DNA from 2 places in the Nocardiopsis valliformis DSM 45023 genome. Region 1 is predicted to be linked to the other one. Evidence: riboswitches for the same ligand, from Rfam matches in the RefSeq annotation. Region 1 holds a riboswitch; the other holds the start of a gene.
What was found. A riboswitch is a leader RNA that binds a small molecule or an ion and turns the genes downstream of it on or off. The one in region 1 is predicted to bind S-adenosylmethionine.
Positions count from the first base shown of each region.

Region 2: it holds a riboswitch for S-adenosylmethionine, as region 1 does, so the genes downstream of both, thrC (threonine synthase) here and D457_RS0106005 (aminotransferase class V-fold PLP-dependent enzyme) in region 1, are expected to answer to the same signal.

Region 1 is NZ_ANAZ01000004.1:307,729-311,345, reverse strand. Features, by position in the region: gene D457_RS0106015 (SAM-dependent methyltransferase) at 1-511, opposite strand, end outside; gene D457_RS0106010 (hypothetical protein) at 892-1,356, shown strand; gene D457_RS0106005 (aminotransferase class V-fold PLP-dependent enzyme) at 1,353-2,741, opposite strand; SAM riboswitch class IV at 2,806-2,920, opposite strand; gene D457_RS0106000 (DUF3870 domain-containing protein) at 3,136-3,528, shown strand; gene D457_RS0105995 (CaiB/BaiF CoA transferase family protein) at 3,536-3,617, shown strand, end outside.
Region 2 is NZ_ANAZ01000024.1:129,408-133,024, reverse strand. Features, by position in the region: gene D457_RS0121695 (alpha,alpha-trehalose-phosphate synthase (UDP-forming)) at 1-1,169, opposite strand, end outside; SAM riboswitch class I at 1,454-1,595, shown strand; gene thrC (threonine synthase) at 1,609-2,868, shown strand; gene D457_RS0121685 (ubiquitin-like small modifier protein 1) at 2,930-3,208, shown strand; gene D457_RS0121680 (PadR family transcriptional regulator) at 3,319-3,617, shown strand, end outside.

The sequences.
Region 1 (3,617 bases):
GCGCGGTGGAGGTGAGCGCGAGGTAGCCGCCACCGCGCATCATCGAGTGGAGGGCGTCCAGCCCGGCGGGTGGGTCCTGTTCGCCGAAGGGGCGGGTCATCAGTACGGCGACGGGCTCGTCAAAATCGACGAGCCCGCTGGTGTGGAGGCGGCGGAGCATGGAGGCGGCCCCGGGGCCGGAGCCGTCCCCGGACAGGACGGCCGCGTTGTCCGCGGCGGCGGTCAGGACCCCGGCCGTACCGGTCGGGGCGACGTGCACCACCGTGGCGTCGGCGTGGGCCCGGCGGATCCGCTCGGCGGTGCCGGGCACCGGACAGCCCCAGTCCACGAACTGGCGTATCCCGGCGTCGGCGCACAGGTAGTCGACGGCCCGGCCGAGGAAGGCCTGGTGCAGGCGGACCCGCTCGGCTTCGACGGGGTCGGGCAGCGCACAGGCGCGGGTGCGGTTACCGAGGCTGACCACCCGGGATTGCTGCCCGGGCACGCGCAGGGGTTCGGGTTCTCGGAACACGGCCGTGAGGGGACCTGCTTTGGGTCCTCGGACGTCCGTCACGTTCACGCTCCCCCAGCCGGTTCGCTCGCGGGAGGCAGGGCGCTTCGTCGGGGCGGACCGGTCGGGTCCGACGACGGTGCGCCTTGCCGTCAAGGCCTGATAGTACAGCTTGCGAAAGTGATGCCCCGCACACATCCGAGTGAAATGTGCCCTATTGCCCCTTATGTAGGTCCGTGCGTCGCAAGCTTTTGTGAGCATGAGGTCCCGAGCCCTCAAACCCGAACACCCTCTTCCTGAAGACCTCTTCCACTCCTCCCCGAGCACCCAGGAGTCGTGTTGGTGTCCCCGTCCCCCGTTCCCCCGACGTGTCCGATCCCCGGTTCGCGTCGGTTTCCGCCGTGGCGCGCCTCAGCGGGGCCGGAGCGGCGCACATCGCACTGCTGCTCTTCCTTTTGCCCATCGCGAACAGCGCACTGGACGGAACCGGAGGGCTCCCCTACCCGGTGGCGACCTTCTACGGGCTGGTGCTGGTGACCCACACCCTGCCGTTCGCAGTGCTGTTCCTCGTGGTCAGGGCTCTGGGCAGAGGCGGGCGGCTGATCACCCACCCGTTGCTGCCCGTCATCGGGTCCGTACCGAGCGCGGTCCTGTACGCGTTGTTCGGTATCTCCGTGGTGGTGTGGGAGCCGAGCGCGCTGACAGTGGTGATGACACTGTTCCTGACGCTGATCGGCTACGGGGTCCAGTCGGCACTGAGCCACCTCGTCTTCTACCCGAGGAGGACGCTTCCGGTCACGCTGCTCACGATCGCCCTGCCAGCCCTGGTGTGGGGCCTGGCCATCCAGATGCACCGGCTCGGTTAGAGGACGTTGCGCGGGTCCGGCACCGGGGCCAGGCGTCCGTCGCAGTCGGCGTACTCCCAACGCGGTCCGCGGGCCACGAGGTCCGCGACCGCGCCCACCAGCCGGTCCACGTGCTCCTCGGTGGTCCCCACGCCCAGGCTCGCCCGCACCGCCTGTGTGTGTCCCTCGGGGAGCAGGTGCTGGGTGAGCGGGTGGGCGCAGAACAGGCCGTCCCGGACCCCGATGCCGTACTCCGCGGACAGCGCGGCGGCCAACAGGTCCGCGGGCAGGCCGTCGACCACGAACGACACGATCCCGACGCGGGCGTGCTCGGCACCCCACAGCGTCAGCTCGTGCACGCCGTCGATCTCGGTGAGCCCGGCGCGCAGGCGCTCCAGCAGCGCCGCCTCACGGATGTGCTGCAGGAACAACGTCTGGGTGTTGAAGGTGTCGCAGGCCGCCGCCAGAGCCACGGCACCGAGCACGTTGGGGCTTCCGGCCTCGTGGCGGGCGGGCAGGTCATTCCAGATGACGTCGTGCTCGGTCACCTTCTGGGTCGCTCCGCCACCGGCCAAGTAGGGGGTGGCGGCGCTCAGCCAGTCGGAGCGACCGGCCAACACACCCGATCCGAAGGGCGCGTAGAGCTTGTGGCCGGACAGCGCCACGTAGTCCGCGCCGGTCTCGGCGAGGCTGAACGGCAGATGCGGAACGTACTGGGCGGCGTCCACGAGCACGCGGGCGCCCTCGGTGTGGGCGGCCTCGACCAGCTCCTCCACCGGCCAGATCTCACCGGTGACGTTGGAGGCCGCGGTCACGCACAGCAGCCTGGGGCCTTCGGGGGCCTCAGCGAGCGCGGCGCGGGCGGCGGACACGGCGGCTTCGGGGGTCTCGGGAAGCGGCAGCCGCACCACCTCGCCGGCTCGGGAAGCGGGGTGCTCCCACGGGAGCAGGCTGGCGTGGTGCTCGGACTCGAAGACCACCACGGTGCAGCCCTCGGGGACGGCACGGGCCAGCAGGTTGACGGCGTCGGTGGTGCCGCGGACGAACACGACGGCGTCGGCGGAGCCGGACTCGTCGGCCTCGGCGCGCACGCCCAGGAAGCGGGCGACGCTGCGGCGGGAGCGCTCGTAGGCGTCGGTGCTGACCTGCGAGTGGTGTCCGGCGCCGCGGTGGACGCTGGCGTAGTACGGCAGGGCGGCGGAGAGGGCGTCGGCGACGCTGGTCAGGCAGGGGGCGCTGGCGGCGTAGTCGAAGTTGGCGTAGTCCACGTACTCACCGGTGACCAGGGGGACCCCGCTGTCGGCGGTGACGATCGCGCAGGGGTTCGCGGTGTCGGCTTCGCGGGCCGCGATCCGGGCGGCGGAGCGGCTGGAGCGGGTCGAGTCGAACGGGATGACAGTGGTCATGGGGCACCTCTTCTGTGGGTCGTGGGACCCACAGGGGTACGCCGGATGACGGCATCTCCTCAGGGGTCCGCGCTTGTCTGACACGGTCGTGTCGGGACCTGGTCCTCACCCGGGGCACCCCACCGCGGAAGGAGGGTTGCCGACCAGCTAGCCGGGGCTTGTCGCTGGTACTCGTGACCTGTGCCGAAATGTAACACAAGGTGCGCGCGGGTCGCATCCGTGTGTTCCTGTGGCCTGGAACACTGCCCCTCTTGACAGCGGCGGACCTGGCTGGGTCATACTGATCCCGAACTGCCCTCACGTCGCGGGTGTCCGGTTTCCCCCGGCCGCCCTTCAGGCGCGAGACTCCAGTGCGTCGGAGTTTTCGCATGCCCGCAGACAAGAGGTGCCTTCCTTGTACGGCGACGACCGTGTTCAGCAGCTTTTCCGCAACCCCAGGGTTGTGCTCATCTCCGGCTACGCCCGACTCCCCGACTCGGTGGCGAGCCATTCCCAGTACCAGCGGCTCGGTGTCGTGCTCGCGGTGGACTCCGCAGACGGCCGGATCGTGGCCGCGGACACCACTCTCCTGACCGACCTGGCCAAGGACTTCTTCCGCGCGCTGGTCGAGGGCGCCTCGGTGACCGAGGACATCGCGGAGATCATCCATCGGGTCCAGACGCGTTACGCGGGTCAGTCCGGAGCCGCCCTCACGACGGCGCTGCGCCGCTGCCTGGAGACCTACTACCAGCTGCGGGACGGCGATCAGCTGCCCGACGGCTCCGCGAACCCCGACGGCAAGGAGTGACCTGCGCATGAGTCAGACCAGCCCCGAACCCGGATCCGAGACAGGTGCCCCGCTGCCCCTCGCGGGGGTGCGGGTGGCCGACCTGTCCC
Region 2 (3,617 bases), on a different contig from region 1:
CCGTCCCGGATGGGGTTGACCAGCAGCACGTCCGCCATCTGGAACGAGGCCAGCGAGCGCGGGTAGTCGTCGTTGACCTCCAGGACCAGCGGCGTCCACTCGGGGGTCGAGAACTCCTCGTTGATCTCCTTGGCGGTCCGCAGCACCGACTCCGTGTACTCCCGGTACTCGGGCACGTCGCCCCGGCTCGGGTAGGCGAACGCCAGGTGGGTGACCCGCCCCCGCCACTCCGGATGCGCCCACAGCAGTTCCCGGTACGCCTCCAGACCGCGCACGATGTTCTTGGAAAGCTCGGTGCGGTCCACCCGGACGATCAGCTTGGTGTCGCCCACCACCTCGCGCAGCGTGCTCCTGCGCTCGGCCACGGCGGGCTCCGAGGCGCTCTCCCGGAGGTCGTCCTCGTCCGCGCCCAGGGCGTGGATGCCCACCTCGACGATCCGGCCCCCGTGTTCCACGGTGCGGCGTTCGAGGTCGACGTCGGCGCGCAGGATCTCCGCGCAGCAGCGCAGGAAGGCGTCGGCCCAGCGCGGGCTCAGGAAGCCCAGCCGGTCCGCGCCGAGCATGCCCTCCAACAGCTCCCGGGCCACCTGGGTGGGCAGCATCCGGAAGTACTCCGGCGGCGCCCACGGGGTGTGCGAGAAGTGCGCGATCCGCAGGTCGGGGCGGCGGGCCCGCAGGATGCGCGGCACCAGAGCCAGGTGGTAGTCCTGCACGGCCACCCGGGCGTTGTCGGCGGCCCCGCCCACGATGGCCTCGGCGAAGGCGTTGTTGTAGGCGGTGTAGTCCTCCCAGAGCCCGTGGAACTCCGAGCCGAAGGAGGGCTTGTTCGGGGTGTCGTACATCATGTGCTGCACGAACCACAGGGTCGAGTTGGCCACCCCGGTGTAGGCACCCGCGAAAGTCGTCTCAGGGATGTCCAACATGTGGACACGCATGCCGTCGAGGTCGTGGGCGCTGTCCAGCCGGGCTCCGGGCGCCTCGGCGGCCGCCCGCCGGTCGGCGTCGGACAGGGCGGCGCACACCCAGAGGCTGTCGATCTCGGTGGCGACGGAGATCATCCCCGACACCAGGCCGCCACCGCCGCGGCGGTGCGCCAGGGAGCCGTCGTCGGCGGTGGAGAAGGAGACCGGGCCCCTGTTGGAGGCGATGAGGATCTGAGCCTTGTCCACGTGGTCGTCCTCTCGAGAAGAGCAAGGATGGGAGGGGGTTACGCACTTCTCCTAGGTCTCGCCTTCGGGAGGCGGTCCCAAACCCTCGCGAGGTCAGCCGTGGAGACCGTCACACCAGCGAAACACTGCACGTGCATCGGGGCCCGCTTCGACCTGTGCTGTCTCACGGTGTCTCATTATTTGAGCGGTTTTGTGTAATCCAGGTCACCCAGCGTGGAAAACCGGTCAACACGTCCGTTACAGTGACGGTGCGGGCCCCAAGCGGGCACGCGACAACTTCATATTGCTCATCCAGAGGGGTGGAGGGACCGGCCCTGCGAAGCCCCGGCAACCATCTCGACATGTGGAATCGCGATCACCGCGAACCCGTCGAGGCAGGTGCCAACTCCGGCCTGGGGTCAAGGTGGCCACCAGGGAAGATGAGGGGAGACGCCTCGCTATGGCGATTACCGCCACTGAACCCACCGCTGTCCGCGCCTTCGGTCCCGGAACCGCCCTCTCCTGTCGCGAGTGCGGCGAGCGCTACGAACTCTCACCGATCTTCGCCTGCCAGTTCTGTTTCGGCCCCCTCGAGGTCGCTTACGACTTCGGCGACGTGACCCGCGAGGAGATCGAGAGCGGCCCCAAGAACATCTGGCGCTACCGCTCCCTCCTGCCGGTCCCCACCAACGTGGCCGACCTGCCGAACATGAACCCGGGCCTGACCCCGCTGGTCAGGGCCGACCGCCTCGCCGCCGAACTCGGCCTGAAGTCCCTGCACGTCAAGGACGACTCGGCCAACCCCACGCACTCCTTCAAGGACCGCGTGGTCGCGATCGCCGTCGAGGCCGCCCGTACCTTCGGCTTCACCACCCTGTCCTGCTCCTCCACCGGGAACCTCGCCGGTGCGGTGGGCGCGGCCGCCGCGCGGGCCGGGTTCGACTCGTGCGTGTTCATCCCGGCCGGGTTGGAGGAGGGCAAGGTCGTCATGGCCGCCGTGTACGGCGGCAAGGTCGTCGCCATCGACGGCAACTACGACGACGTCAACCGCTTCTGCTCCGAGCTCATCGGGGACGAGGCCGGCGAGAGCTGGGGCTTCACCAACGTCAACCTGCGGCCCTACTACGCCGAGGGCTCCAAGACGCTGGCCTACGAGATCGCCGAGCAGCTCGGCTGGCGCCTGCCCGAGCAGATCGTCATCCCGATCGCCTCCGGCTCCCAGCTCACCAAGATCGACAAGGGCTTCCAGGAGCTCATCAAGGTCGGTCTGGTCGAGGACCGCCCCTACAAGGTGTTCGGCGCGCAGGCCACCGGCTGCTCCCCGGTCGCCAAGGCCTGGGAGAACGGCCATGACGTGATCCAGCCGGTCAAGCCGGACACCATCGCCAAGTCCCTGGCTATCGGCAACCCGGCGGACGGCCCGTACGTGCTGGACATCGCCACCCGCACCGGCGGCTCGGTCGAGCACGTGGGCGACGACGAGATCGTCGACGCCATCAAGCTGCTGGCCCGCACCGAGGGCATCTTCGCCGAGACCGCGGGCGGGGTGACCACCGGCGTCCTGCGCAAGCTGGTCCGCGAGGGCAAGCTCGACCCCGAGGCCGAGACGGTCATCGTCAACACCGGTGACGGGCTCAAGACCCTCAACGCCGTCGACTCGGGTGTGACCGCCACGATCAAGCCGTCCCTGGCCGCCTTCAAGGCCGAGGGCCTGGTCTGAGCCTGCCCGCGTTCTTCCCACAGCCACTCGCCGCAGCCACATCCCAGGAGACACGAACACCATGAGCGCCAGCGTCCGCGTGCCCACCATCCTGCGCACCTACACCAACGACGCCTCCGAGGTCACCGCCGAGGGGGCCACCCTTGCCGAGGTCCTCGACGACCTCGAGGCCAACCACCCGGGTATCCGGGCCCGCATCCTCGACGACAACGGCAAGGTCCGCCGCTTCGTGAACGTCTACATCGGCGACGAGGACGTCCGCTTCGAGAAGGGTCTGCAGACCGAGGTCAAGGACGGCCAGCAGATCTCGATCATCCCCGCCGTGGCCGGGGGCTGCTGATCGGGCCGCTGATGTGAACCCTGAGGGGCGGGTGCCGTCGGTGCCCGCCCCTCGCGCTGCCCACGGGCCTCGTAACCTGGGAGGGAGATTCTTCCGGGACGAGGGTGGCGATGTCGGCGACGCGGTTGTTGGTGCTCGGAGTGGTGCGCGTCCACGGGCAGGCGCACGGGTACCGGGTAGGTCGTGAGCTCATGGACTGGGGCGCCGAGGAGTGGGCCAACGTGAAGTGGGGCTCGATCTACCACGCGCTGCGCAAGCTCTCCGAACAGGGGAAACTCCGTGAGTTCGTGGCCGAGGGGGAGGTCACCGAACGTACCTCCTACGAGATCACCGATGAGGGGGAGGCCGACTTCCTCCGTCTGTTGCGCGGCGCTCTGAGCCACGGCGGTGACGACCACGCGCTGTTGTG